4 regions of the Methylobacterium sp. OAE515 genome follow, and region 3 is predicted to be linked to each of the others. Evidence: predicted binding sites of a transcription regulator. Region 3 holds the regulator's gene; each other region holds the start of a gene.
What was found. Region 3 encodes LexA, which represses DNA repair genes until DNA is damaged. Its sites were predicted from a motif close to TGTTCNNNNTGTGTTCNG; they were not measured.

Region 1: a site for LexA is predicted at 2,192-2,209, ahead of ABIE45_RS00880 (UvrD-helicase domain-containing protein). Genes of this name have one in related genera too.
Region 2: a site for LexA is predicted at 5,169-5,186, ahead of ABIE45_RS01140 (DUF3072 domain-containing protein). Genes of this name have one in related genera too.
Region 4: a site for LexA is predicted at 3,294-3,311, ahead of dinB (DNA polymerase IV). Genes of this name have one in related genera too.

What each region holds. Positions count from the first base shown of each region.
Region 1 covers NZ_JBGMUV010000001.1:180,604-187,838, forward strand. The annotation lists gene ABIE45_RS00875 (AsmA-like C-terminal region-containing protein) at 1-1,783, opposite strand, end outside; gene ABIE45_RS00880 (UvrD-helicase domain-containing protein) at 2,220-4,592, shown strand; gene ABIE45_RS00885 (PhoH family protein) at 5,156-5,872, shown strand; gene ABIE45_RS00890 (hypothetical protein) at 6,006-6,227, shown strand; gene ABIE45_RS00895 (accessory factor UbiK family protein) at 6,385-6,669, shown strand; gene ABIE45_RS00900 (YbjN domain-containing protein) at 6,960-7,235, shown strand, end outside.
Region 2 covers NZ_JBGMUV010000001.1:229,108-236,342, forward strand. The annotation lists gene ABIE45_RS01115 (ABC transporter substrate-binding protein) at 1-1,008, opposite strand, end outside; gene ABIE45_RS01120 (protein-tyrosine-phosphatase) at 1,151-1,717, shown strand; gene ABIE45_RS01125 (branched-chain amino acid ABC transporter substrate-binding protein) at 1,745-2,881, opposite strand; gene ABIE45_RS01130 (polysaccharide biosynthesis/export family protein) at 3,031-4,200, opposite strand; gene ABIE45_RS01135 (hypothetical protein) at 4,453-4,701, opposite strand; gene ABIE45_RS01140 (DUF3072 domain-containing protein) at 4,886-5,161, opposite strand; gene ABIE45_RS01145 (gluconokinase) at 5,372-5,911, shown strand; gene ABIE45_RS01150 (Cof-type HAD-IIB family hydrolase) at 5,916-6,737, shown strand; gene ABIE45_RS01155 (transglycosylase SLT domain-containing protein) at 6,959-7,235, shown strand, end outside.
Region 3 covers NZ_JBGMUV010000001.1:4,533,373-4,540,607, forward strand. The annotation lists gene ABIE45_RS22030 (divalent metal cation transporter) at 1-950, opposite strand, end outside; gene ABIE45_RS22035 (hypothetical protein) at 1,030-1,245, shown strand; gene ABIE45_RS22040 (hypothetical protein) at 1,264-1,734, opposite strand; gene lexA (transcriptional repressor LexA) at 1,971-2,693, shown strand; gene ABIE45_RS22050 (ComEC/Rec2 family competence protein) at 2,687-4,969, opposite strand; gene gltX (glutamate--tRNA ligase) at 5,143-6,570, shown strand; gene gltA (citrate synthase) at 6,951-7,235, shown strand, end outside.
Region 4 covers NZ_JBGMUV010000001.1:4,277,937-4,285,171, reverse strand. The annotation lists gene ABIE45_RS20890 (quinone oxidoreductase) at 1-812, shown strand, start outside; gene pncA (bifunctional nicotinamidase/pyrazinamidase) at 824-1,450, shown strand; gene ABIE45_RS20880 (hypothetical protein) at 1,550-1,750, shown strand; gene ABIE45_RS20875 (hypothetical protein) at 1,813-2,037, opposite strand; gene dinB (DNA polymerase IV) at 2,188-3,270, opposite strand; gene rimO (30S ribosomal protein S12 methylthiotransferase RimO) at 3,529-4,869, opposite strand; gene pabB (aminodeoxychorismate synthase component I) at 5,242-6,615, shown strand; gene ABIE45_RS20855 (aminodeoxychorismate/anthranilate synthase component II) at 6,612-7,235, shown strand; gene ABIE45_RS20850 (aminotransferase class IV) at 7,222-7,235, shown strand, end outside.

The sequences.
Region 1 (7,235 bases), 4.4 Mb from region 3:
GCAGGCGGATCTCGCCGACCCAGACCCGTTCGAGCAGGCCGAGCAGCGGCGCCGCCACCGGGGCCTTCAGGCGCCCCGAGACGCGGCCGGTCCCGTCCGCGCTGATCCGGCCGGAGAGCGCGGCGCTCGCGCCCGCGAGGTCGGTCACGTCGAGACTGTCGACCGCGAGGCCCGCGCCGTCCGACTGGATGCGCGCCGCGATGGTGCCGTTTCCAGAGCCCGCCGCCCCGAAGCGGACGTCCCGCGCCTCCAGGGTCAGAGCCAAGTCGAGATCGCGCAGACTCCCCAGCGCCGTCCCGACGGGCGGGAGGCCGGCGATGTCGATGCCGCTCGCGCGGATCTGCGCCTCGAACCGCCCGCGCGTTCCGGTCTCCGCGGCGGTGTAGCGGGCATTGCCGGTGATCCGTGCCGGCCCGAGGCCGAGCCGGAGGTTGCGCAGGGACAGGCTCGCCGCGTCGGCGGACACGTCGGCGGCAGCCTCGATCCGGCGTCCGTCGAGGAGCACGGTCAGGGGACCGTCCAGGCCGAGGCGGCGCAGGTAGCGGCCGAGCGCCTCGGAATCCGGCGCGCTCAGCACCACCGGGCCGGTCAGGCGGAACGGCGCGGTCTCGACCTGCCCGCTCACGCTGACGCTCGAGTCCGCCGGTCCGGTCACCGCGAGGCGGCGCAGCAGCAGGCCGCCCGCACGCTCCAGGGTGCCGGTGAGCGCGAGGTTCGACCATTCCTCGCCGCCCACCACGGCGCTGCCGACCGCGAGATCGAGGTCGAGCATGGCCGGCAGGCCCCCGGCCCAGCTCGGCAGGCCGCGGGCGATCAGGCTCTGGCCCTCGGGCGTGGCCAGGAACGCGTCGAGGTCGAGGCGGCGGCTCTCCAGGTTCAGGCCGGCGCGCCACTGGCGCAGGTCGAGACGGCCGGTCCCGTTGAGCCGCAGGGCGCGGCCGCCCGGATCGATCGCGAGATCGACGTTCTCGAACCGCACCTGGGTGCCGCGGGCCTTGAAGGCCCCACCGATGGAGAACGGCAGGTAGGCGCCGGCGGCCTGGGTCGGCGGTCCGACCACGAGGCGGGCGGAGCCCTCGGCCTCGACCGAGACGGCGCGGCCGGATTCCGCCGGGACGAGGCCGAAGCGTGCATCCGCCTCGAACCGTGGATGCGCGTCGCCGCCGCCCGAGATCTTCACGGCGAGCCGCCCGTCGGGCCCCGGCGTGCCGCTGACGGCGCGGAACGGGATGCCGCCGCTCGTTCCCTCCACGCGCCAGGGCCCGACCAGGGCCGGCGCCTGGAGGGTCAGGTCCTGGACGTAGAGCTGGTCGGTCCGGCCGGTGGCCGGCACCTGCGTGGTGACGAGGAACTGCTGGACGTGCAGGGCCTCGATCGCGAAGTCGCGCGCGCGCAGGGCCTCGCCGAAATCGGTCGGCAGCTTCAGGGCGTCGGGTCCGGCGAGCGGGAGCTTGATCTCCGCCCGGCCGATCCGGGTCTCGGTGAAGCGGAACTCGCCCTTCAGGAGGGGCGCCAGGGCGATCTCGGCCTTGACGAACCGGGCGTCGAGCGTGGGCCGGTCCGCGTCGGCTCCCAGATGCAGCCGGTCGACGCGCAGCCGGGGCGACGGCAGCAGGCGGACCTCGATCCGGCCGTCGGTCCGGGCCGGGACACCGATGGACCGGGTGATCGCCCGCTCGACCAGCGCACGATGGGCCTGCCAATCAACGAAGGGGGGGACGGCAAGCGCCGCCACGAGAACCAGGATGACGGCGCCCGCCAGCGCGGTCAGAAGATCACGCAATGGTCCCGTTCCGCACCATCTCTGCGCGGGGCCGCGGCCTCATCGTGCCGCCGCGCCCCGCCTGCCCCCGCGAGTCAGTCGCCACGGCCATAGCACGATAAGTCCCCGCGGGCGCCAGCGGCGATGCCGGCCCGGCTGCCGCGCCGTCAGACCCCCGTCGCTCCGGGGTGCCTGGACTCGCACGGGAACACAGCAGGCGGGCAATTTGCAGCCGCTGTCCGCGCAGCGTCGCGCGTGGTTCCCGTGGCGCGGCGGATCTGGATTCCGGGCTCCGCTTCGCGGCCCCGAAATGACGGCGTGCTGTCGTGGGGCGGTGGCGAGACGACGATCCAAGGTGCGTTTACCCGGGTGTTCGCCCCGCGCACGCCGGCCTTGGCTATCCCCATCGCGCGCGAACCACCTCGACGCCGTTCGCGATTTGGTCCAGGGATGCGGGATGCAGAACCGCCCGCACGCGCAGCCCGCCGGGGACGGCGCTCCCGCCTCCTCCATCGCCGCCCGCGCCATGGGCGCGCTCCGCCGCGACGCCGCCGCCTACCTCGAAGGCCTCAACCCCGAGCAGCGCCGCGCCGTCGAGACCACGGAGGGCCCGGTCCTGGTGCTGGCCGGCGCCGGCACCGGCAAGACCCGGGTGCTGACCACCCGCATCGCCCACCTGATCGCCACCAACCGTGCCCGACCCTTCGATATCCTGGCGGTGACCTTCACCAACAAGGCCGCCCGGGAGATGAAGCACCGGATCGGTGCGCTGATCGGCCCCGCCGGCGAGGGCATGCCCTGGCTCGGCACCTTCCACGCGATCGGCACCAAGATCCTGCGCCGCCATGCGGAGCTGGTCGGGCTGAAATCCGACTTCACCATCCTCGGCACCGACGACCAGCTCCGGCTGATGAAGCAGGTGATCGCCGATCAGAACGTCGACGAGAAGCGCTGGCCGGCCCGCGCCCTGTCCCACGCCATCGACGGCTGGAAGAACCGCGGCCTCGGGCCGGAGCAGGTGCCCCCGGGCGAAGCCGCCTCTTTCGCGTTCGGCAAGGGCGGCACGCTCTACACCGCCTATCAGGCCCGGCTCGCGACGCTGAACGCCGTCGATTTCGGCGATCTTCTGCTCCTGTGCCTCAAGCTCTGGCGGGAAAATCCCGACGTGCTCGCCAACTATCAGGACCGCTTCCGCTACATCCTGGTGGACGAGTACCAGGACACCAACGTCGCCCAGTACCTGTGGCTGCGCCTGCTCGCGCAGAGCCGCAAGAACATCGCCTGCGTGGGCGACGACGACCAGTCGATCTACGGCTGGCGCGGCGCCGAGGTCGACAACATCCTGCGCTTCGAGCACGACTTCCCCGGCGCCGTGGTGGTGCGGCTGGAGCGCAATTACCGCTCCACCGGCCACATCCTGGCGGCTGCCTCGGGTCTCATCGCCAAGAACGAGAGCCGCCTCGGCAAGACCCTGCGCACCGACGACGAGCCGGGCGAGCGCGTCACCGTGACCGGCGCCTGGGATTCCGAGGAGGAGGCGCGGATGCTCGCCGAGTCGATCGAATCCCTTCAGGCGAAGCAGCACCCCCTGTCGGAGATCGCCGTGCTGGTGCGGATCTCCGCGCAGATGCGCGAGATCGAGGACCGCTTCGTCCAGCTCGGCCTGCCCTACCGGGTGATCGGCGGCCCCCGCTTCTACGAGCGCGCCGAGATCCGCGACGCCCTGGCCTATCTGCGCGCCACCATGAATGTCAGCGACGACCTCGCCTTCGAGCGCATCGTCAACACGCCCAAGCGCGGCCTCGGCGACGCGACCCTGCAGCAGCTCCACACCTATGGCCGGGCCAACCGGCTGCCACTGCGGATCGCCGCGGAGCGCCTGTGCGAGACCGACGAGTTGAAGCCCCGGGTCCGCTCGACCCTGCGGGCGCTGACCGAGAGCTTCTCCCGCTGGGCGCGGCTGGTGGAGTCGCAGCCGCACAGCGAGGTGGCGCAGATGATTCTGGAGGAATCCGGCTACACCGAGATGTGGCAGAAGGACCGCTCGGCGGATGCCGCCGGGCGCCTGGAGAACCTGAAGGAATTCGTCCGCTCGATGGAGGAGTTCCCCGACATGGCGGCCTTCCTCGAGCACGTCTCCCTGGTGATGGAAGCCTCCGAGACCGAGGGCGCCGAGCGCGTCTCGCTGATGACGCTCCATGCCGCCAAGGGGCTCGAATTCGACACCGTGTTCCTGCCCGGTTGGGAGGACGGCCTGTTCCCCAGCCAGCGGGCGCTCGACGAGAGCGGCCGGGCCGGCCTCGAGGAGGAGCGGCGCCTCGCCCATGTCGGTCTCACCCGGGCGCGCAAGCGGGCGAAGCTGTCCTTCGCGGTGAACCGGCGCATCCACGGGCTGTGGTCCTCGACCATCCCGTCCCGGTTCATCGACGAATTGCCCGAGACGGCGGTCGACGTGGTCGAGGCGCCCGCCCATTTCTCGGCCGGAGCCTCGCGGTTCGACCGCAACCCGACGCCGTTCGGGTCGAGCTACGGCACACCCGGCTGGCAGCGGGCGCAGGCCAACACGGCGCCGCAGGGCGGCCGCGGCTTCGGCTCCGCGCCGGGCGGCCGGTCTGGCGGCTTTTCGGGCGGTCCGCGCCAGATCGAGGGCGAGCTCATCGCCAAATCGACGGGCGCGCCGTCGGCGTTCGAGATGGGCCAGCGCGTGTTCCACACCAAGTTCGGCCCCGGAACGATCGCCGGCGTGGATGGCAATAAGCTGACCGTTGACTTCGACAAGGCCGGCCGGAAGATGGTCCTCGACAGCTTTATCCAGGCTGGATCGAGCTAGTCCCGCCGACCAAGCCCGGACGTTTCAGGGCAGCAGGGTCGGCCGGCTTCGCCCCTGCGGGCGGGGAGGATCCGCGATCGTGCCGGATGCCACGCCACTCCGTCCCGTACGGCATCCGGTCGAGGCTTTCCGTTCCCGCAATCCATCCCGGCATCGCGCGCGCTGCGCGGCGACCCAGGGCGGCGGGAGATGCACCAGCGTGGCACCGCTGGCTTTCTCCGCTCTGCTCGTGCGGTCGACGCGCGGAGGCGGCATCGCTCCGGCCCACCCTGATGCATCCGCGCCAGCCGCGCGGCATCTTCGAAGCCCCGCCCCGCACCGTCACCCCTTGGTCACACCCGGCGCGCAATCGTCGGGCGCGAAGCGCGCTGGTGCGGCAGTTGCATCGCGTATTCGGCCGCGTACGGCATGTCGTGACGCTCTCCACAGGCTGACGAACGCGGGGCGGAACCTTCGGTCTAGGGCCGGTATTAAGTCCGCAAACGAGTAGAACCGGGAGCAAGCAGGTAAACGGCAGTTCAGAAACAGATCCAGGTTGGCAAGTCCCGTTGGAGTGTACATCCATGAAGAGACGCCGCGCACGACTTGAACTGGTTGAAGACCGCACGTCCCGCATTCATCGCACACGCTTCGACGAAGAACGCAACCTCGCTCCGATCCAACCGCTCACCGAGCGGCAAGCCGAGTATCTCGACGCCCTTGCCCGCTCCCCGCAGGTCATCGTCCTGGGGCCGGCCGGCACCGGCAAGACCTTCATCGCCGGCACCCGCGCCGCGGATCAGCTCCGCCAGCGCCGCATCGCCAAGGTGGTGATCACCCGCCCGAACGTGCCCTCCGGCCGCTCGCTCGGCTACTTCCCCGGCACCCTCGAGGAGAAGATCGCCCCCTGGGTCGCCCCGCTGACCGAGGCCATGAAGGAGCGCATGGGCGCCGCCGCCTTCGACATCGCCCTCAAGACCGGCGACATCGAGATCGTCCCCTTTGAGGTGATGCGCGGGCGGACCTTCAAGAACTGCCTCGTGATCCTCGACGAGGCGCAGAACACGACGGTCAACGAGATCAAGATGTTCCTGACCCGCATCGGCGACGATTGCCAGGTCATCATCAACGGCGACGTCTCGCAGACCGATCTGCGCGAGACCTCGGGCCTGCGCACCGTGATGCATCTGATCAAGAGCCGGATGATGCCGATCCCGGTGGTGGAGTTCACCCGCAACGACATCGTCCGCTCGGGCATCTGCGCCGAATGGGTGAAGGCGTTCGAGGAAACGAATCTGTAACCTGGAAGTTGATGGCGGCGGGTCCTCGCAGACCCGCCGTGCCGCCCCGCGGCACGAGACGACTCTCCGTACCTCCCATCCGGGAGGATGAACCGGGCACCATACCCGGCCATCAGAGAACTGGAGTCTCCTCGTGAGGAAATTCACCTTCGCCTTTGCCGTGCTGGCCTCGCTCGGCGGCGCTGCCCTCGTCCAGCCCGCCTCCGCGGCCCCCGCCATGCCCGGCGCCGTCGCCGCCCCCGATGCGGTGACCCATGTCCGCATGACTCCCATGGAGCGCCGGATGATGCACCGCCGGATGGAGCGGCGCATGATGCATCGTCGCATGCACCGCCGGATGATGCGCCACATGTGATCGCGCAGGCGGAGCGGCGGCCCACCGGCCCCGCTCTGCCCTCCCGGGGGCTCGCCCCGATCGGGCGTTGCCCCCCATCGCGAAGATTCCTATCTCGTCACCTCGAATCGCGCAGTCAGGCGGCCGTCGCGGCAGCCGGCCGATCCGGGAGACCAGGATGCCCCCCTCCAACCGACTGTTCGACGATCTCGCCCGCCTGATGACCGATGCGGCCGGAGCCGCACAGGGCGTGCGCCGCGAGGCCGAGACCGTGGTCAAGGCGCAGCTCGAACGCGTGATCCGCGACCTCGACGTCGCCTCGCGCGAGGAGCTCGACGTGCTGCGCGATCTCGTCACCAACCTGCAGGCGCAGAACGCGGCGCTCACGGCCCGCGTCGCGGCCCTGGAGGCGAAATCCGGGGCCGCCGGAGCGGGCGCGGCGGGCCTCAGCGAGGTGGTCTGAGTCTCCGCGGCAACGCCGGGGGCTTTTACACAGGAAGCGGCAGCGACGATCCGGTTTCCTGTTCACTGAACGAGGCCTGCACTTTGTGTCGCGAGTCACGGCCGGTCTATAGTCGGGCATAGGGTGATTCGGGGGCTGCGGGGCGATGTCCGCGGAGCTTCGACAGTCGATCGTTTCACCGCCGGCCTAGATCTGCCGGTCGTTTCAGTTCTCGGAGTGTTCTCGCGCTCCGGTTTCGCGTCACCGTCACGTCAGGCCTGGACTCGTCTGGGTCGTCCTTTTGGATCGTCATGCCGCTTCTCAACGTCGACTTCCACGACCCGGACCGGAACGAGCATCCGCTCGACGTCGTCGAGCGGCTGGCGTCCCTGCGCGACTGGATCTTCGACCGGGCCGAGACCGACGAGATGTCGGTCACGAGCCCCGGCCGATGGACCGACTACAACGTCGCCTTCACGTGGATCGAGGACGTGGAGGCGCTGCACGTCGCCTGCGCGTTCGACCTGAAGGTGCCGGAGCGGCAGCGGACCGAGGTGATGCGCCTCGTGGCGCTGATCAACGAGCAG
Region 2 (7,235 bases), 4.3 Mb from region 3:
GATCTCGCCGTAGACGTCGTTGGCGTTCTTGAGGGCGGCTTCCATCACCTCCTGGGGGAAGGGGCGCAGCTGCGCCCCCGCGGCGACGAGCCGGCGCAAAGCCTGGGGGTTGCGCGCGTCGTACTTGGCCTGGACATCGGCACCGACCTCGGCGGCGGCCATCCGGAGGATAGCCTGATAGGCCTTCGGCAGCGCCTTCCACTTCTCGGCGTTGAACCAGAAGTGCAGCATCGCGCCGCCCTCCCAGAAGCCGGGATAGTGATAGACCGGTGCGACCTTCTGCAGGCCGAGCCGCTCGTCGTCGTAGGGGCCGATCCACTCGGCGGCATCGAGCTTCTTGCTCTCCAGGGCGGCGTAGATCTCGGGACCCGGCACCGCCTGCGGTTGGACCCCGAACTTGGCCAGCACCTGCCCGCCCATGCCGCCGATCCGGAACTTGAGGCCCTGGAGGTCGGCGAGGCTCTTGATCTCGCGCCGGAACCAGCCGCCCATCTGGGCACCGGTATTGCCGCCGGGCAGACAGACCAAGCCGGCCTTCGCGAAGACCTCGCCGAAGAGTTCGGCGGCGCCTCCCGCCTGCCACCAGGCGGCGGCGCCCCGCGCGTTGAGGCCGAACGGGATCGCGGTGGCGAGCGCGAAGGTCGGGTCCTTGGCCATGCCCAGCGTCGCGGGGCCGTGGCCCATCTCGACGGTGCCCGCCGCCACGGCGTCCAGCAATCCGTCCGCGGGCACCGGCTCGCCCGGGCCCTGCACCTGGATCTGGAAGCGCCCATCCGTGGCCTCGGCCACGATCCGGCTGAGCGCCTCGGGCGCGCCGAACAGGATGTCGAGACTCTTCGCGTAAGCCGAGGACAGACGCCAGCGCAGTTCGGGTGCGCCCTCCGCGCGGGCGGGAGCCGCCAACGGCCCGGCGATCGCGGCGGCCGCGCCGAGGCCGGCGGTCAACACCGTCCGGCGCCGCGTCCCGGCCGTGGGGGGGTGCGCGATGTAAGTCTCGTCCAACGGCATCTCGTTCGAGCAACTCCGATCCGGCCGGCGCGGGATCGGCGGCCGCAGGTAGCACGTCCGCGCCGGTTCTCGAAAGTCGCGGGCGCCGGGGCCAGTTCCGTCCCGGCTCGAAACGGGCATCCGCCCGTGCTACGCGCCGCGAATGCAATCAGAGCCCGCCGTCACCCTGCACACCGTCTGCGGCCTGGAGGAGCTGGCGGGCCACAGCGCGCGCGGCGTCAGCCATGTCCTGTCCCTGCTCGATCCCGGCACGCCGGAACCCGAGGCGTTCGCGGGCTACGGCCTCCATGCCCGGACGACCTTGCGCTTCCACGATTGCCTCGGCCCCGGCGAGGGCCTCGTGCCGCCGCAGCCCGAGCACGTCGCGGCCATCCTCGACTTCGGACGGCAGCTCGACGGTGCCGCCCATCTCCTGGTGCATTGCCATTACGGCCTGTCGCGCTCGACGGCGGCGCTGCTGATGGTGTTCGCGCAGGCCGAGGCCGAGACATCCGCCGAGGCGCTGGTGGCGCGCCTGCACGCCCTGCGCGAGCCCGCCTGGCCCAATGCCCGGATGATCGGCTTCGCCGACGCGATGCTGAACCGGGACGGTCAGCTCAGCGAAGCGGTCCGGCAGCTTCACGCCCTGCAGCTGCGGGTGCGGCCGCACCTCGCCGACCTGCTGCGCGGCCTGGGCCGCGGCGCGGAGGTCGATGCCGCGGGCGGCTAGGGCGCGAAAAGAGCCTCCCGCGGGCCGTCACTTCCCGGCCGGCGTGAAGCTTCCGTCCTTCCAGACGTAGAGCACGTAGCCCTGCGCGGTGACGTCGCCCTTGGCGTCGAAGCCAACCGTCCCGAGCACGAGGTCGAAGCGCTCCGTGTGGAGGGCCTGGGCGACGGCCCGCGGCGTGGCGGAATGGGCGAAGTTGCCGGCCGCGACCAGCGCCTGCATGGCCGCGTAGCCGTAGATCGTCGAGCCGGTCGGATCGACGCCCTCGGCCTTGAACGCCTTCACCACGCTCGCCGCGGCAGGCTGCCGGCTCGGGTCGAGGTAGAAGGTCATCAGCACGCCGTTGCTGGCCGGCCCGGCGATCTTGGCGAAGTCCGGCGTGGCGATCGCTGAGGTGCCGAACCATTGCGGGCGAAAGCCCCGGTCGGCGGCAACCTTCACCAAGCGGCCCATCTCGGTGGCATCGCCGCCGTAATAGACCACCTCGATCCCCGCAGCCTTGAGGCGATCCGCCAAGGCGGCATCGTCGGCGTCGCTGGGGGAGAAGGACAGCGACAGCGCCTCGTTGACGCCGATGCGGTTGAGATTGTCCTTGGTGGCGGCCGCGAGGGTGCGGGATGCCGGGGTCGGGTCCTGGATCAGCGCGATCTTCCGGTCCCGAAAGCGCTCGGCCAGGACGGCCGCCGACAGCCGGGCTTGGTCGTCATCGCGCCCGCAGACGCGGAAGACGGTCGGCAATCCCCGGTCGGTGAGCCGCGCCGCCACCGAGGCGGCGGTGATCATCACGACGCCGTTCTGGGCGTAGATGTCGGAGGCCGCGATCGAGGCGTTGGAGCAGACATGGCCCACGACGAGGCGCACGTCGGAGCGCACGAAATGGTTGGCCACCGCCGTCGCGGTGTTCGAGTCGCAGGCGTCGTCCTGGACGTCGAGGGTCACGGGCTGGCCGTCGAGGCCGCCCATGGCGTTCGCGTCCCGGGCCGCGGCCTCGACCCCGCGCAGTACCTGCTCTCCGACCGCCACGTAGGGTCCCGAGCGCGGAACCGCCACGCCGATCACGATGTCGGCCGCCGCCGGGGCGGCGGACAGGAGCGCAACACACAGGCTCAGGGAGATCAGCGCGGGCCGGAACGGCCCACCTGCGGGGACGACGCGTCCGATCTTCATCGGCCTCTTCTAGGCATCCTTGCGTGCGGCAGCCACGGGCGAAGCGGAGTGCAATGGCCACACCTTTCCCGCACCGCACCCGAAGCCCATACGCGAGGATAGCGGGAAACGCGATTTTTTTCCGTCGCGCCCCGGGGGCGGGCCGTGCGTTACTTCGCGTAGTAGTAAGCGGTCGCGACCGAGGAGAGCGGCCCGGTGGCGCTGCTGAAGGCGGAGAGCACCTTGGAGACCTCGGTGAACGGCGCGTTCGAGACGTAGATGAGGTCGCGGTTGCGCATCCGGAACGCCTGGGAGACGAACAGGCTGTTGGGGTCGCGCATGTCGATCCGGTAGACCACCGGCACGAGCGGCGTGCCGAGCAGCCGCGAGCCCGGGCTGAGCCGGCGCACGACGCTGGCGGGTTCGAAGCGGAAGATGAACGTGCCGGCCGGGTCGGCGGCGAAGTCCGACAGGCCGCGCGCCTTGGCGAGCGCCTGCGCCAGGGTGATGCCGTCGGCCTGGAACGGCAGCTCGGTGCTGTTGCCGAGCGCGCCGACCGCGATGAAGGTCTGCGGATCGCGCACCAGCGTGAGCACGTCGTTGGGCCGCAGGTAGATGTTCTCCTTGGGGTTGGACACCACCGTGGTCAGCGGCACCGTGGCGGTGACCGGCCCGCGCGACAGCCGCACGAAGGTCTCGTTGACCGGCGCGCGGTTGCCGCCGGCGGCGGCGATGACGTCGAGGATGCGGTCGCCGTGGCCCGAGAGCGGCAGGCGGGCGCCGGACGCGCCCTCGCCGGTGACGGTCACGGCCTGGCTGATCGGCCGGGTGACCGAGACCAGCACCTGCGGCTGGATGGCTTTGCCGGCGAGTTCGGTCTCGATCAGCGCCTGCACGTCCTGGGTGCGGCGGCCGGCGACCTTGATGCGGCCGGCATAGGGCACCGAGATGGCGCCGTCGCGCCCGACCGGCTGCTCGGGGATCAGGGCGGACTTGGAGCCGGCCGAGAACCGGTCGGCGACCAGCGGCCCGGAGAACAGGCCGCCGGAGCCGGCTTCCCAGACTGAGACCGAGACCATGTCGCCAATGCCGATGACCGGCTCGGTCGAGGGGCGGTGATCGCCGAACGAGGCGAGCAGGCTGTCCAGCGGCCGGCCGCGCAGAGCCTCGACCACGCTCGGCGTGACGTCGATGATCTCGTAGCGCGCCAGCAGCCCGCCGTCGGCGGTCGCCACCTCCGCTCCCGCCTGGATCGCGCTCGCCGTCGGACCCGCCGCGGGCAGGTACGTGCAGCCCGACATCGCCGTCGCGGCGAGCAGGGCGAGGGGAAGTGTGCGCATCCAGATGTTGCCCATCGGTATTGCCGAGCCCGTGCCTAGCCCAAGGCGGCCTGGGTGTCCGTAGCGGGTGGGCCACACTGCACCCGCGACGGTCGAGCCCGCGGATTCATCCTCGCTAAGCACAGCTTTTTCAGGGCAAGCAGGGGAAAACACCGCTTGCGGCGGCGTGACAGCACTATCGGGTTCTGAAAATAGCCGCCTGCAAACCGGGCGGATCGGCGTCGCCCGGCTCGACCCCGCGCGCGGCAGCGCTCAGTTGCCCTGCGTGACGGCCGTGTTGATCCGGTCGTAGACCGTATTCAGTCGCGACACGTAAAATCGGATGCTTCCGACTGCGACGACGAACACCAAGAAGCCGATCAGCGCATATTCCAGCGCCGTCGATCCGCGAGCATCCCGCCTGAATCGTGTTCCTTCGGCGATCGTCCGACCTGCGAGGCCGGCTAGGATACGGACCAGCGGGGTGCCCGCCCCCGTCCTGCCGCAACTCGGCTCGTCCATGGTCGAAACGCCCTCTCGCTGAGCGGTGCCACGGAGGCGACCGCTCAGCCCGGTATCATGTCTAGCGTTCCTGCACTTGCCGCCGACTTAATGGAATGCGCGACACAGCGTTATCAAACAGGCTTAAACAGGACTTGGCTTCCGCCAGGGCGCGCCCGATCACGCGGACGCGCCCGCCGGCTGGTCAGGCGTGACCGGCCTTGTGGCGGAGATCATCGATCCGCTTGGAGGCCTCAGCCTTATCGAGCTCCGGGTCGAACGCCTCGGGCGCCTTGGCCTCCTCCGACAGCGTCTTGAGATAGGACGCCTGAGCGCCGGTCATCGGCTCGCCGCCAGTGGTCCACTGGTCCGGATCCTTGATCTGGTTCGAGCTGTCCTTGGGATCGGTTTTGGGATTGTCCGAAGCCGCTGCGGCCTTCTGATCGGACTTCGACGCTGACTTCCCGGCAGTGTTGGCCATGGATCTATGTTCCTGAAATGTTCCGTCTTCGCAGATGGGAACGCATGGTCTGTCGGGTGGTTCCAGGCCCACCGCACGATGCTCGGATCGATGCGGCGATCTTTCCTTCCCCGCTCCTCGTCCTATTGATGAACCTCACGGTGCCCAGAGCGCCTTGGAGCCGCGGTGGTCCTGATGAATCCGCAGACGAGGACGACGCATGATGCGGCGATGGCGACCTCCGCCGCGCAGGTCCTCGTGCTCATGGGCGTCTCGGGTTCGGGCAAGAGCACCGTCGCCGTCCTGATTGCCGAGAAGCTCGGCTGGATCTTTGTCGATGGCGACAGCTTCCACACCCCCGAGCACGTGGCGAAGATGCGCGCGGGGCACGCCCTGGACGACGAGGATCGCGCGCCCTGGCTCGCCCGGATCGCGGTCTGGATCCGGCATCGGCTGGAGGCAGGGGAATCGGGCGTTGTGGTCTGCTCCGCCCTGCGGCGGGCCTACCGGGACGTTCTCACCGGCGGGAACCCTCGGGTGCGTGTCGTCTTCCTCGACGGCGACAAGGCCCTGATCGCCGGCCGCCTCGTCGCGCGCCAGGGGCATTTCATGTCGCCCCGCCTTCTGGACAGCCAGTTCGCCACGCTCGAGCCTCCGGGTCCGGACGAGCACCCGATCACGGTCGGGATCACCGAGCCGCCCGAGCGGATCGCGGACCGCGTCGTGGCACAGCTCGCGGCCGAAGCGCGCGCCGAGACCGGAGCAGAGTGAATCGATGGGATCGGAGCCCGCCAAAGCCGCCGGGATCGCCCTGGTGATCTCGGACGTCGACGGCACGCTGGTGACCGGCGACAAGCGCCTGACCGCCGCCACGGTCGCGGCCGTGGGCCGGCTGCGCGCGGCCGGGATCGGCTTCAGCATCGCCTCGGCGCGGCCACCGATCGGGCTCCGGGATCTGGTCGCCCAGCTCGGTCTCGACCTTCCGATGGGGGCGTTCAACGGCGCAAGCGTGGTGCGGCCCGACCTGTCGTCCATCGAGGAGCGCCTCATTCCGGAACCCGCTGCCCGGGCCGCGCTCGATCAGCTCCTGGCCGCCGGGCTCGATGTCTGGGTCTTCGCCGAAGGCGCCTGGTGCCTGCGCGATCCGGACGGCCCCTATACGGATCTGGAACGCCGCACGATCGGCGCGGAGCCGCGCGTCGTGGCCGACCTCGGCATGCTCATGGGCGCCGCCTCCAAGATCGTCGGCGTGAGCCGCGACCACGCCCACCTCGCTGCCTGCGAGGCGCAGATCGGGGCGGCCCTGGCCGACCGGGCCACGGTGCATCGCTCGCAGGCCTATTATCTCGACGTCACGCCGCCCCACCTCGACAAGGGCCGGTTCGTGACCTGGATGAGCGCGCATCTCGGCATTCCGCCCGAACGGATCGCCACCTTCGGGGACGCCGGCAACGATCGGCCGATGTTCGCCCGCAGCGGCTTCTCGGTGGCGATGGGCAACGCCGAGGCGGCCGTGCAGGCGGCCGCGCAGGCCGTCACGGACAGCAACGACGCGGACGGCTTCGCCCACGGCGTGGCGCGTTTCATCCTGCCCTGACGCGCGCCGGCTTGGTCGGCGCCCGAACCCGTCCGCACCAATCTGTGGATAACGCCGCCGGCAGCCGGAAGGCCGTGCGGCTGTTGCCGGCGAAGCACAGATCCGGGCGCGACCGCGCCCGACGCAGCCGTCGCCCACAGGCTGCCGAACCGAGGCCGCTTTCCGGCCTCATTTGCCCGCGACCTAGCTTAGCCACAGAACAAGCAGATCCGGGTCTCGGCATGCATCGCCTTCTCTTGGCCGCCGCCATCGCGGTCGTGCCCGCCGTCGCCTTCGGGCAGGGCGCGCGCGACAACATCGACGCGCTGATCGAGCAGCAGGCCAAGGCGAACGGGGTTCCGGCGAGCTTCGTCCACGCGGTGGTGAAGCGCGAGAGCAACTACAACCCGAAAGCCAAGGGCGGCAGCGCGCTCGGGCTCATGCAGATCAAGCACGCGACCGCGCGCAGCCTCGGCTACACGGGCGACGCCGCCGGGCTCTTCGATCCGGCGACCAACC
Region 3 (7,235 bases):
GCAAGGGAATGCGGCTTGCCCGTCACGTCGCCGAAGCCCCAGGCCAGCGCCAGCGCCACGACATTGAGCGCCACGAAGGCCGCCGCGGTGATGCCGACCCCGAACACCACCTGCCCGAGCCAGGGCCCCAAGGCCGGCGTGAAGGCGCTCGCGAGGTCACCGACGGTCTGGAGTCCGTCCTTCGTGCCCTGGCCGGCCTTGCCGATCGTGGCGGCCGCCGCGATCAGAATCGCCCCCATCACGCATTGCGAGATCACGGCACCCACGAGCGTGTCGAGCCGCGAACTCCGGGCGTGGTCCCAGCCGAGACCTTTGTCGACGATTGCCGATTGCTGGTAGAAGATCATCCACGGCATGATCACCGCGCCGATATTGGCGGCGATCAGTACCCGGTACTGGCCGTCCCCGAGCGGCATGTGCCCGAAGGAGGCGACGATCTCGGCCACGTTCGGCCGCGCCGCGATGGCGAGGCCGATGAAGACCAGCTCGAACAGGCCGACGACGATCGCCACCACCTCGACCCGCCGGTAGCTCCCGGTAAAGACCAGCGCGAGCAGCAGGATCGCTGGCAGTCCGAGGCTCACCAGCCGGGGCACCCCGAACAGGTCGCCGATGCCGGCAATGCCTGAGAATTCCGTCACGATGGCGCCGATCCCGGCCACCACGAGGCCGCCGTAGGAGATCCAGGCCCAGACCGGCCCGTAATGCGCCCGGATCAGCTCGCCGTGGCCGCGGCCGGTGGCGGTGCCGAGCCGCACCGTCAGCTCCTGAACGACGTAGAGAATCGGCACCAGCAGGATCTGCAGGAGCAGCAGCGAGTAGCCCCAGCGTGCGCCGCTCTGGGCCGCCGTGATCAGGCTGCCGACATCCGTGTCGGCGAGCATCACGACGAGTCCGGGGCCCGCGGTCTTGAGGAACGCGTTCAGGCGAGGCAGGGAAGCGCTTGGCACGGCTCGGGAACAGGCCCGGGCACGGCCGGTTCCGGCGGGCGCCTGCGGCGTTTTCCCGGGCAGGCGGGAGTAACGTGAGATGGTGGAGAGCGCGGATCGAAGCTCCGGCTGGAGCCTTCAGGCGAGCGCCGTGCCCGATGGGGTGCGTCTGGAACTCGCCCTGTCCGACCTGGGTGGAGGTCCGGTCACCGCCGCGATCGTGCTCGACCGGGCGGAGGCTCGGGCCTTTGCCCGCGCGCTGCTGGCCGCCGCCGGAGATGCGGCGGAACGGACTTTTCCGAAGCCGGGCGTTTGAGAGCCCGCCGCCGACGGATCAGCGCGGGCCGAGGCCCGGGTTGCGACCCGGAAGGCGCGGCACCACCGTGCCCCGCTTCTCGATCGGCGCGTCGCACGCGTAGGCGAACTCGGTCTTCAGCGGATCGAACACGGTCTCGCCGGTAATCCGGCAATCTTCCCGCACGGTCTCGTCGAGATAGGTGCGGGCGGCGGTGCGGAAGCGCTTCACCCGGGTCGCCGCCGGCTCGGGATCGATCCGGACCTCGCTCAGGTTGCAGCCGGCATATTCACGCAGAGCATTGGAGACGATGAGCATCCGGCGCAGCTGCCGGTTGTCGTAGACCTCATAGGGCTCCTTGCAGCCGATCGTGACCACCTGCGGGGTGAGCGCGACGTAGTTGCGTGAGATGTATGAGAACCCCGTGGTGCAGCCCGCGAGCGCCAGACCGAGGGAGGCCAGAGTCACGGCCGTCAAGGCGGGAGGCAGCAGAGCCGCGGGTCGTCGCATCCTCGTCATCCCAGCCCGATCTCAGCCCGCCCCGGCTCCGCCGCCCTGTCCGGCGGCGTGTGGGTGCATTGAAACGGCTCCGCTTGCGCCGTCAATTCGTTTCTGCCTCGGAGCGCGGCGCCAGCAGAAGCGTGGCCGTATAACGCTTGCGGAACACTTGCGGAACGTTTAACCTGTTCGTGATTTGTTTCCGAGACCGTCCCGAGGCGGTCCGCCAAGCCGCGAGGCCCCCTTCGATGCTCACGCGCAAGCAGCTGGACCTCCTGCGATTCATCCAGAGTCGCATGCAGGAATGCGGCGTTCCCCCCTCCTTCGACGAGATGAAGGATGCGCTCGATCTCAAGTCGAAATCGGGCATCCATCGTCTGATCACGGCTCTGGAGGAGCGCGGCTTCCTGCGGCGCCTTCCGAACCGGGCGCGGGCCATCGAGGTGATCCGCATTCCCGAGAGCCTGACGTCCCCGGCTGCCGCGGCGCCGGCGGAGCCGCGCCGCTTCACGCCGAGCGTGGTCGAGGGCGGCAAGTCCAAGCAGCCGCCGCTGCCCGCCAATGCCCGCATGATCGACGAGGCCGGCCGCGCCGTGTCGATCCCCGTCATGGGCCGGATCGCGGCCGGTACACCGGTCTCGGCGATCCAGAACCAGAGCCACGCCATCACCCTCTCGCCCGACTTCCTGGCCGGCGGCGAGCACTACGCCCTGGAGGTGCGCGGCGACTCGATGGTGGAGGCCGGCATCCTCGACGGCGACCTCGTGGTGATCCGCAAGCAGGACACCGCCAACACCGGCGACATCATCGTGGCCCTGATCGACGACGAGGAGGCGACGCTCAAGCGCCTGCGCCGCCGCGGCTCCTCGATCGCCCTGGAAGCCGCCAACCCGGCCTACGAGACCCGCGTCCTCGGTCCCGACAGGGTCCAGATCCAGGGTCGGCTCGTCAGCCTCGTCCGCCGCTACTGAAGCGGGGCGGCCGGCGCGTCGTCCGGAGCCGGGTTGGCGCCTGTCGGATCGCTCTCCGACGCGGCCATCCCTCCGGAGGCGTCCGCAGGAGGATCCGTCCCGGTCCGCGCAGCGGCGGCTGGGCCGGGCACCGCGCGGGCCCGCCAGGGGACCGTCCGCTGATCGGTCCGGGCGCCCTGTATCGCGAAGCCGTCCGGTCCGGCGCGCAGGGCCACGGCCCCGTGGCTGGCGAGGAAGCGGCGGTCGATGATGAGCGGGCCCGTGCAGGTCGGGGGCGCCGCAAGGCCCGTGATCAGCACGGTGGCCCGGGCGCAATCCTCCGGGAAGGCGCGCCGGTCGCGAACCAGGGCGACCGCCCGGCCGTCCGGCAGGATCGCGGTGCAGCCGAGCCGGTCGCAGCGCCCGCCCGCGGACGGGCGGCTCCGCTGCTCGGGTGTGCGGTTATCGCCGTCCGCCCTCAGCCATTGTTCCAGGACGAAGCCGGAGGGATGTCCGAGCGCCGAAAGGCGCCCGTCGGGACCCCGCACCGCGGCGCCTCCGCCCTGCCGGTCGATGTAGAGATCGTAGCGCTCCGGCAGGGCCGCGAGGCCGAGGCCGAGCAGGAGCGGCGGTAGGGCGAGCCAGCGCAGCCGCGAGACCGGGAGCGTCGCCAGCAGCAGCCCGGCCGTGAGCAATCCCAGCGCCCCGGTTCCGAACGCCGGCAGCACCAGCGTTGCCCGCTCGAACCCGGCGATCCATTCGGAGATCGCCAGCATCTCGCCGACTGCCTGGCCCATGAGCCACCAGATCGGCCGGTCGAGGGCCAACGGATAGGCGAGGATCCCGATCACCGCGGAGGGCATCACCACCAGGGAGACCAGAGGCAGCGTCAGCGCATTGCCGATCAGCCCGAACGGCTGGATTGTCTGGAAATGGTAGGTGGCGAAGGGGGCGGTGGCGATCTGCGCCACCAGGGTCGTCGCCAGCGTGCCGGTGACCGCCGACAGGCCGGTGCCGACGATCCGCCCGATCCGTCCCGCCCCGGGGCGCACGAACAGCCGTCCGTCGATCAGCCGCGCGCAGGCGATCAGCCCCGCCACCGCGCCGAATGACATCTGGAAGCTCGGGCCGAGCAGACCCTCGGGCTCGCGGGCCAGAGCGATCAGCGCGGCGAGCGCGAGATTGCGCATCGACAGGGCCGGCCGGTCCACCAGGATCGCGCCCAGCATGATCAGGGTCATGATCAGCGAGCGCTCGGCGGCGATGTCCCAGCCCGAGAAGGCACAGTAGGCAGTGACCCCGATCATCGCGAGGCCGGCCGCGATCTTCTTGATCGGCCAGACCAGCGCGCAATGGGGGATCAGCGCCAGGGCCGCGCGCACCAGCCAGAACACCACGCCCGCGGCCAGCACCATGTGCAGCCCCGAGATCGAGACCACGTGGTAGATGCCGGCGGCGCGCAGTGCGTCGTTGGTCGCCGGGCCGATCAGGCCGCGCTTGCCGGTCACCAGGGCCGCCGCCACCGCGCCCGCCTGGCCGCCCTCGGCCTGGGCGATCCGCCGGGTGAGCGCATTGCGGGCCTCGTCCAGCATGGCGGCGAGCCTGAGGCGCAGGGGCGGTGCGACCGACGGCGTCTCGATCCGGATCGCGCCGAGCAGCGAACCCACCGCGCCGATCCCCTGGAAATAGGCGTCCCGGGCGAAGTCGTAGCCGCCAGGGCGGGCCGCTTCGGGCGGCGGCAGCAGACGCGCGGTGGCGGTGATGACATCTCCAGGCCGCAGGGCCGGCGCCTTGCGGAACGAGACCCGCACGCGGGCGGGCCGCCGATCCGGCGCGAGGCCCGCGAAGGTCTCGACCCGGACGATCAGCCGGGCTCCGACCTCGCGCTCGTCCAGGGCCTCGATCATCCCGGTGAGCGGCCCGATCGTGGTCCGGGCGAGGATCGGGGCGGCCACCTGCGAGACCCGCCAGGTTGCCGCCGCGAAGCCGAGAAAGCCGGCCGCCACCGCGAGGGCGAGCGCCAGCGCCGCCGGTCGCGCGCCGAGAAACGGGATCGGCGCCACCGCGAGCGCCGCCCCGGCCAGCGGTGCGGCCAGGACCGGCGTGCCGTCGACGGCCGCGAAATAGACCAGGATCCCGGTGCCGAAGGCCACCGCCAGCCAGGGGAACAGGCGGCGCTGCTCGGCTTCCCGGCGGAGGCCCCCGGCGATCCAGGCACCGATCGCCGGCCGGGCCAGGGCGCGCGGGCCCGGCAGCGCCACCGCGCTCCCCGCTGCCCTCGCGCCGATCCGCCGCATTGCCGCCGCCCCGATCCGCGCGACCTGTGCGGACGGTCGAGCGATTCCTCCGACGATTCTTAACGCACTGCCGGCCTCGTGCTACAGCCGGTGCTTCGTGCTACGGGCGCCGTGTCGAGCCCTCGCCGCTCTCCGCCTCCGCTCCGCGACCCGCCCCCGAACACACCGGACCGATGTCCTCAGCCGTCGTCACGCGCTTCGCCCCCTCGCCCACCGGCTACCTCCATATCGGCGGGGCCCGCACGGCGTTGTTCAACTGGCTCTACGCCCGCCACACCGGCGGCACGATGCTGCTGCGCATCGAGGACACTGACCGGGAGCGCTCCACCAAGGGCGCGATCGACGCGATCCTCGACGGACTCACGTGGCTCGGCCTCGACTGGGACGGCGACGTGGTCTTCCAGTTCGCCCGCGCCGAGCGCCATCGTGCCGTCGCCGAGGAACTGCTGGCCGCCGGCCGCGCCTATCATTGCTACGCCACCGCCGAGGAACTCACGCAGATGCGCGAGACCGCCCGCGCGGAGGGCCGCGCGCCCCGCTATGACGGCCGCTGGCGCGACCGCGACCCGTCCGAGGCGCCCGCCGGGGTGAAGCCGGTGATCCGCCTGCGCGCGCCGGTCGAGGGCGAGACCGTGGTCGAGGACGCCGTCCAGGGCCGGGTGACCTGGGCCAACAAGGACCTCGACGATCTCGTCCTCCTGCGCTCGGACGGGACACCGACCTACATGCTCGCCGTCGTGGTCGATGACCACGACATGGGCGTCACGCAGATCATCCGCGGCGACGACCACCTCACCAACGCGGCCCGCCAGAGCCAGATCTTCTCGGCGCTCGGCTGGGACATTCCCCGGATGGCCCATATCCCGCTGATCCACGGGGCCGATGGGGCCAAGCTCTCGAAGCGCCACGGTGCACTGGGCGTCGAGGCCTACCGCGATCTCGGCTACCTGCCGGCGGCCCTGCGCAACTACCTCGTGCGGCTGGGCTGGAGCCACGGCGACCAGGAAGTCTTCTCGACGGACGAGATGATCGCGGCCTTCGGCCTCGGATCGGTCGGGCGCTCCGCGGCGCGGTTCGATTTCGCCAAGCTCGCCAACCTCAACGGCCTCTACATCCGCACCAGTGCCGATTCCGACCTCGTGGCGGCGATCGAGACCATCCTGCCGAATGTCGGCGCCGAGCGCGGCCTGTCGGCGCCGCTGCAGCCCGATCTCAAGGACAAGCTCATCCAGGCCATGCCGGGGCTGAAGGAGCGGGCGAAGACGCTGATCGAGCTCCTCGACAGCGCCTATTACCTGTACGCGCAGCGCCCCCTGGCGCTGGACGACAAGGCCCGCGCCCTCCTCACCGACGAGGGCCGCGCGCGGCTCGCCGGCGTGCGCCCGGCGCTCGAGGCCCTGCCTGCGTGGAGCGCGGCGTCGACCGAGGACGCGGTGCGTCAGTACGCCGAGAAGGCCGGCTGCAAGCTCGGGCAGGTGGCCCAGCCCCTGCGCGCGGCGCTCACCGGCCGCACCACCTCCCCGCCCCTGTTCGACGTGATGGCGGTGCTCGGTCGGGACGAGACCCTCGCGCGCCTCGGCGATCAGGCGCCGCAGGGCTGAGGTGAGCGGGCGGGTGGGATGACGCCTGCGCCGCATGCCCCCGAAACGAGAACCAAGCCGCGCCCAGCAGGGCTCAAAGACGGCACTCCGGACGAACGGCGCGGTTGTTGCGTGCCGCAATCGGCCGCGCCGCCGCGAGCCTGCAGCCCGGTCTCCATACGTGCCCGGGAACCCTGCGCCCCGGCCCGGATTTCGCTTGGTGGAATTTGCTTGGCGTCGGGGTCCGGTTGTCACCGACCCCGTTGCTGCTGCAGTGCCGTTTGGGTAACCCATGCCTGTGAGCACCCGCAGCATAATGCGTGGTGCTCAGGCCCCCCGGACCGACTCAGGGGAGCCCGAGGCCGGCATCCGCCACGTCGCCAGAGAAGGGTCCACGATCCATGAGCGCACCCAGCACCATCACCGTGGACGGCAAGTCGATCGAACTGCCGGTGAAAACCGGCACGATCGGGCCGGACGTGATCGATATCGGCAAGCTCTACGCCCAGACCGGCGCCTTCACCTTCGACCCGGGCTTCACCTCGACCGCTTCGTGCGAATCGAAGATCACCTACATCGACGGTGACGAGGGCGTGCTGCTCTACCGCGGCTACCCGATCGAGCAGCTCGCCGAGAAGGGCGACTTCCTCGAGACCTGCTACCTGATGCTGTTCGGCGCCCTGCCG
Region 4 (7,235 bases), 260 kb from region 3:
ACATGCCCTACACCCCCGGCAAGGAGGGCGCCGGCACCGTCACGGCGGTGGGCGAGGGCGTCAGCCAGTTCAAGCCCGGCGACCGGGTCGCCTACGGCTCGGTGGCGGATGGCTGCTACGCCGAGGAGCCGGTGATCCCGGCCTCCGCGGCCGTGCCGATCCCCGACGGCGTCGACGAGACGACCGCCGCCGCCATGATGCTCAAGGGCCTGACCGTCGAGTACCTGCTGCACCGGACCTACGCGGTGAAGCCCGGCGACACGATCCTGTGGCAGGCGGCCGCCGGCGGCGTCGGCCTGATCGCCTGCCAGTGGGCCAAGCACCTCGGCGCCACGGTGATCGGCACCGCCGGCAGCCCCGAGAAGGCAGAACTCGCCAAGCAGAACGGCTGCGACCACGTCATCCTCTACCGCGAGGAGGATGTCGCCAAGCGCGTGCGCGAGATCACCGGCGGCAAGGGCGTCCCGGTGGTCTATGACGGCGTCGGCCAGGCGACTCTGATGGGCTCGCTGGACAGCCTCGCACCGCTCGGCCTGCTGGCGAGCTTCGGCTCGGCCTCCGGGGCGATCACCGGGCTCGACCTCGGCCTGCTGGCCCCGCGCGGCTCGCTCTACGTGACCCGCCCGACGCTCGCGACCTTCTCGTCGAACCGCGCCACGCTGGAAGAGGCGGCCGCCCGCCTGTTCAAGGTGGTCCGCGACGGCGCGGTGAAGATCGCCGTCAACGCCACCTACCCGCTGGCCGAGGCGCAGCAGGTCCACCGCGACCTCGCGGGCCGGGAGACCACCGGCTCGATCGTGATGCTGCCCTGAGGCCCGCAACCGTGATGCCCGGCAACGCCGACCTGCTCCTCGTCGTCGACGTGCAGGTCGACTTCCTGCCGGGCGGGGCGCTCCCCGTGCCGGAGGGCGACGCGGTGATCGGCCCGATCAACGCGCTCCAGCACCGCTTCCGGCACGTGGTGCTGATGCAGGACTGGCATCCCCCGGACCACGTCTCCTTCGCCGAGACCCATCCGGGGCGGGCCCCGTTCGAGACGGTGATGCTGCCCTACGGACCGCAGGTGCTGTGGCCGCGCCACTGCGTCCAGGGCAGCCCGGGCGCCGCCTTCGCGCCGGGTCTCGCCACCGACCGGGCGAGTCTGGTGGTGCGCAAGGGGCTCGATCCCCGGGTCGACAGCTACTCGGCCTTCCTGGAGGCCGACCGGTCGACCCGCACCGGGCTCGCCGGGGCGCTTAGGGAGCGCGGCATCACCCGCATCGCCGTGTGCGGCCTCGCCACCGATTTCTGCGTCGCCTGGAGCGCGCTCGATGCCCGCGACGCGGGCTTCGACGTCCTCGTGGTGGAGGATGCCGTGCGCGGGATCGACGTGGACGGATCCCTCGCGCAGGCCTGGGCGCGGATGGAGGCGGCGGGCGTGCGCCGCATCGGGACGGCCGCGATCGGCTGAGGACGTGCGGGGACCGGGAGGCGAACCGCCGCACGGGGCGCGGGTGACCGTCTCCGCCCCGGTGCGTTGGCCCGACATCAGCATCCGACAGGAGCCTGCATGTCGTCCAAGCATCTGAAGACCGAGACCCCGACCGACGCCGACCTCAAGGGCAATCCCGGGATCGGCACCTCGAAGGGCATGAGCGGCGCCGATCCTGCCGATCTGCAGGCGGATTCGACCTTCGAGGGCGACGTGGACAACGAGACCAAGGTCGATGGCGGCATCGACCCCGACCACCGGCCGCGCAAGAACGCGTGACTAAGAACGTGTGACCAAGAACGCGTGATGGGATCCCCGGGCCCGTGCGGCCCGGGTCGATCTCAGCGGCTGCGCGCCGGCGCCTTCGGCCGCTGCGGCGCGGGAGCTGCGGGCCTGGCACTCGGGCCGCCGGCCGGGACGAAGATCTGGGCCGGGCTCGCGGTGTAGCCGCGCAGCTGAGCCGCGTTGGCGGCTCCGAAAGCGGATGTGCCGTCCGCGTGGGCGGCGCCCGCCGCGCAGACCGGGAGAAGCACGGCGGCCAGGGCCAGAAGGGCGTGCTTCGACATCGGCAGGGTCCTTGTGTTCGCACGGGCCCGGACAACCCCGATCCGTGCCGGATCGCTCCGCTCTGGGACAGATCTCGCCTGCCCGACGTGCGGAACCGCACAGGCGCAGTGCCGCGCATGACGGAGCGGCCGCTTGCGCCGGAGGCCGTGTCAGACCGCCAGCCCGAGTTGCTGCGGCCCGTCGGGCTCGTCCTGAGCGAAGCCCGACAGCGATACCCCAATCAGCCGCGCGCTGCGCCGCAGGGGGAACAGGCCGGCGAGTAGGTCGAGGCCGATCCGCTCCAGATTGGTCCGGTCGGCCACGGGAACGGTGAGCGATTTCGCCCGGGTGACCTGGGCGAAATCCGAAAATTTCAGCTTCAGGGTCACGGTCCGGGCGCGCATGCCCTTGGCGTCGGCCCCGGTCCAGACCTTGTCGAACAGCGGCGCCAGCCGGGCGGCCAGAACCTCGAAGGCGGCTGTGTCCTCCGAGAAGGTGGTCTCCGCGCCGATCGACTTGCGCACCCGGTGGGCGCGGACCGGCCGCGCGTCGATCCCGCGGGCGACGGCGTAATAGTAGGCGCCCGCCGATCCGAAGGTCTCGAGCAGGCGCTCTGGCGACCAAGCGCGGAGATCGGCCCCGGTCTCGATCCCGAGCCGCTTCATCTTCGCCTCGGTGACCGGGCCGACCCCGTGGAACCGGCCGATCGGCAGTTCCGCCACGAAATCCGGTCCCATGGCGGGGGTGATGACGAACAGGGCGTTCGGCTTCCGGTGGTCGGACGCCACCTTGGCGAGGAACTTGTTGTACGAGACCCCCGCCGAGGCGATGAGCCCGGTGCGTTCCAGGATCTCGGCCCGGATCGCCTTCGCCACGGCCGTGGCGGTCGGGAGCCCCAGAAGGTTTTCGGTGACGTCGAGATAGGCCTCGTCCAGGGCCACCGGCTCGATGATTGGCGTGTGCCGGGCGAAGACCGCCCGGATCTCCTCAGAGATCGCCCGGTAGACTTCGAAGCGCGGTTTCACGAACAGCAGATCCGGGCAGAGCCGGCGGGCGGTGGCCGACGGCATGGCCGAGCGGACGCCGAACTTCCGGGCCTCGTAGCTCGCCGCCGCTACCACGCCGCGCTCCCGCGAGCCGCCCACGGCCAGCGGCAGGCCGCGCAAGGACGGGTCGTCGCGCTGCTCCACGGAGGCGTAGAACGCGTCCATGTCGATGTGGATGATTTTTCGGAGCGCGACCTCCGGATCCATCGCCGCCTCGGAGATACGCCGTGGGTTCCTGCTCTGTTCCGAGAAAGCGCGGTGGGCCGGCGGGGTCAAGCCGCGCTGGACGTGGCGTCAACAGAGATATCCCACCCGCGCCCTCATCCTGAGGTGCCCGCGTCAGCGGGCCTCGAAGGAGGGCTCCAGGAATCGCCGTGCCTTCTGGAGACCTCCTTCGAGGCCTCCGCTGCGCTCCGGCACCTCAGGATGAGGGCGCGGCTTGAAAAGTCGCTACGGCGCGCCGCCTCAGGCCACGCTGCCGTAGAGGTCGTAGGCCTCGGCCCGGTCGATCTTCACCGTGACGATGTCGCCGACCCGCACCGGGCGCCGGAAGGCGGCGTGGACAGTGCCGTCGATCTCCGGCGCGTCGGCCTTGGACCGGCCCCGCGCAACCCCGCCCTCGACGGAATCGACGATGATGGGCAGCCGCTTGCCGACCTTGGCCCGCTGGAGCCGCAGCGCGATCCCGTTCTGCGTCTCCATGAACCGGCGCTTGCGCTCGGCCTTGACCTCCGGCGGCACGTGGTCGCCCAGCACGTTGGCGGTGGCGCCCGCCACCGGCTCGTACTCGAAGCAGCCGACCCGATCGAGCTTGGCCTCCTGCAGCCAGGCCAGCAATTCCTCGAACTCGGCCTCGGTCTCGCCGGGGAAGCCGACGATGAAGGTCGAGCGGATCGCGAGGTCCGGGCAGATCTGCCGCCAGCTCCGGATCCGGTCGAGCTGGCGTTCCTGGTTGCCGGGGCGGCGCATGCGCTTGAGCACCGAGGGGCTCGCGTGCTGGAGCGGCATGTCGAGGTAGGGGAGCACCTTGCCCTCGGCCATCAGCGGGATGACCTCGTCCACGTGCGGATAGGGGTAGACGTAGTGCAGCCGCACCCAGGCCCCGAGCTCGCCGAGCTCCTTGGTGAGGTCGTAGAACTTCGCCCGGACCTGACGGTCCTGCCACGGGCTCTCACTGTAGCGGATATCGACGCCGTAGGCGCTAGTGTCCTGGCTGACCACCAGCAGCTCCTTCACGCCGGCTTTGACCAGTTTTTCCGCCTCGCGCAGCACGTCGGCGGCGGGGCGGCTGACGAGGTTCCCGCGTAGGGACGGGATGATGCAGAAGCTGCAGCGGTTGCTGCACCCCTCCGAGATCTTCAGGTAGGCGTAGTGGCGCGGGGTGAGCTTGATTCCCTGCGGCGGCACGAGGTCGAGGAACGGGTCGTGGGCCGGCGGCACCGCCTCGTGGACGGCCGCCACCACCGACTCGTAGGCCTGGGGGCCAGTCACCGCCAGGAGGTCGGGATACTTCTCGCGGATCTCCTCCGGCTGCGCGCCCATGCAGCCGGTGACGATGACCCGGCCGTTCTCCGCCATGGCCTCGCCGATCGCCGAGAGCGATTCCGCCTTGGCCGAATCGAGGAAGCCGCAGGTGTTGACGATCACCACGTCGGCGCCGTCGTGCCGGCGGGCCAGCTCGTAACCCTCGGCGCGCAGATGGGTCAGGATCCGCTCGGAATCGACCAGCGCCTTCGGGCAGCCCAGCGAGACGAAGGAGATCTTGGGGGCCGAGGCCTTGGGGGCAGGTATGGCGGTGGCGGTCATGGGCGCATTCGACGGGTCGGACACCGCCCGCGCGCGTGGCCTGTGGGACAGTCACACGGAACGCGAGGACGAGAATTCGGGATGGGTCTCCTATAGCGATTCCCGCCGGCCTGCGCGAGACCGGCCGCCGCAGGGGTGCCCGGCCCCGCGCGCGAGGCTGACTGTCGCCGGCAAACTTGGCTGTTGGGCAAGTCTTTACCGGCCGATCCTGACACCACACATCAAGAAGCGGCGGCGCCGGCCGGCGCCGAGGACCGAGGCCGTGCGCGCCGCGCGGCGGTGCCTGCGTGGAACTGCCGCTTCCCCCGCGGCATCGCCTGTGCGACGGCAGCGTGCGCGCGGCCTCCAAGGACATCAGCCCCGAACCCGGTCATGTGGACCCGAGAGATCCCCCTTATCGATCCCGTCGCGGCGGCGGCCCGGCTGCGGGCCCTGCCGGGGCTCGCCTTCCTCGACAGCGCCATGCGGCACGATCCGCTCGGGCGCCATTCGATCGTCGCCGCCGAGCCGTTCGCGCGCTTCCGGTTCCGCGACGGACGCGCGACCCTGGATGGCCGCCCGGTGCCGGGCGGGCCCTTCGCGGCCCTGCGGGCCTGCCTCGCGCCCTACCGGATCGCGCCCGGTCCTGACGAACCGTTCCCGGGCGGCGCTATCGGCTATCTCGCCTACGATCTCGGCGCGCAGCTGGAGCGGGTCACGGTGCCGGCCCGACGGGCAGGGCTCACCGACGACATCGCCTTCAATCTCTACGACACGGCCCTGGTCATCGACCACGCCGCCGGCACCGCCCGGCTGGTCGCCACCGGCTTCCCCGAGCGCGAGCCCGCCGCCCGGCAGGCCCGCGCCGAGGCGCAGCTCGCCCGCTTCGCCGACCTGCTCGGCGCCGCGGCGGCCCCGGCCCCGCGGTCCGAACCCGCCGAAAAGCTCACGTGGCGTTCCAATTTCGACCGTCAAACCTATGAAAACGCTGTCGAAAAGGTGCGCGCCTATATCCGGGCCGGCGACATCTACCAGGCCAACATCGCCCAGCGTTTCTCGGCGGACCTACCGGCCGGCTTCGACCCATTCGCGCTCTATCGCCGCCTGCGCGAGACCAATCCCGCGACCTTCGGTGCCTATCTAGAGCTGGAGGGACTGACGGTGGCGTCCTCCTCGCCCGAGCGCTTCATCCGGCTGGATGGCCGGCACGTGGAGACGCGCCCGATCAAGGGCACCGCCCGCCGCCTCGACGATCCCGCGGCCGACCGGGCGGCGGCCGAGGCGCTGCTGGCCTCCGTCAAGGAGCGGGCCGAGAACGTCATGATCGTCGACCTGCTGCGCAACGACCTGTCCCGGGTCTGCGCGCCGGGCAGCGTCGCCGTGCCCACCCTGTGCGGCCTGGAGACCTACGCGGGCGTCCACCATCTGGTGTCGGTGGTGACCGGAGACCTCCGCGACGGGCTCGACGCTCTCGACCTCCTGGAAGGGACCTTCCCCGGGGGCTCGATCACCGGCGCCCCGAAGATCCGCGCCATGGACATCATCACGGAGATCGAGGGCGACGCCCGGGAGCTTTATTGCGGCGCCATCGGCCGGATCGGCTTCGACGGGGCGCTCGACACCTCGATCGCGATCCGGACGGTGTTCATGGACGATCACCAGGCCGTCCTGCAGGCCGGCGGCGGCGTGACCCTGCTGTCGGAGCCCGGCCCGGAATACGACGAGACCCTGGCCAAGGCCGAGCGCGTGTTCGAGGCCTTCGCATGATCCTCGTCCTCGACAACTACGACTCGTTCGTCTTCAACGTCGTCCGCTACCTGGAGGAGCTGGGGGAAGAGGTCCGGGTCGTGCGCAACGACGCCCTCGACGTCGCCGGCATCCGGGCGCTGGCGCCTGAGGCCCTGGTGGTCTCGCCCGGCCCCTGCACCCCCGCGGAGGCCGGGATCTCGCTCCCGGCGATCCGCGACCTGTCGGGGGCGGTGCCGATCCTCGGGGTCTGCCTCGGCCATCAGGCGATCGGCGCGGCCTTCGGCGGCACGGTCGCGCGGGCGCAGCGCCCGCTTCACGGACAGATGACGCCGATCGCCCACCAGGGCGAGCGGCTGTTCGCCGGGCTGCCGGCACCGATGCCGGTGGGGCGCTACCACTCGCTGGTGGTGAATCCCGGCCCCGACATGGCGCAGCATCTCTCGGTCGACGCGGTCTCGCAGGAGGGCGAGGTGATGGCGCTCTCGCACCGGACCCACCCGACCTACGGCATCCAGTTCCATCCGGAATCGGTGCTGACCGAGGGCGGCCACGCCCTGTTCGGCAATTTCCTGGGACTGGCCCGCGCGTGGCGGGCGAGCCGCGACCGACAGGCGGGGCCGAGCGATGCTGTGGCGTGA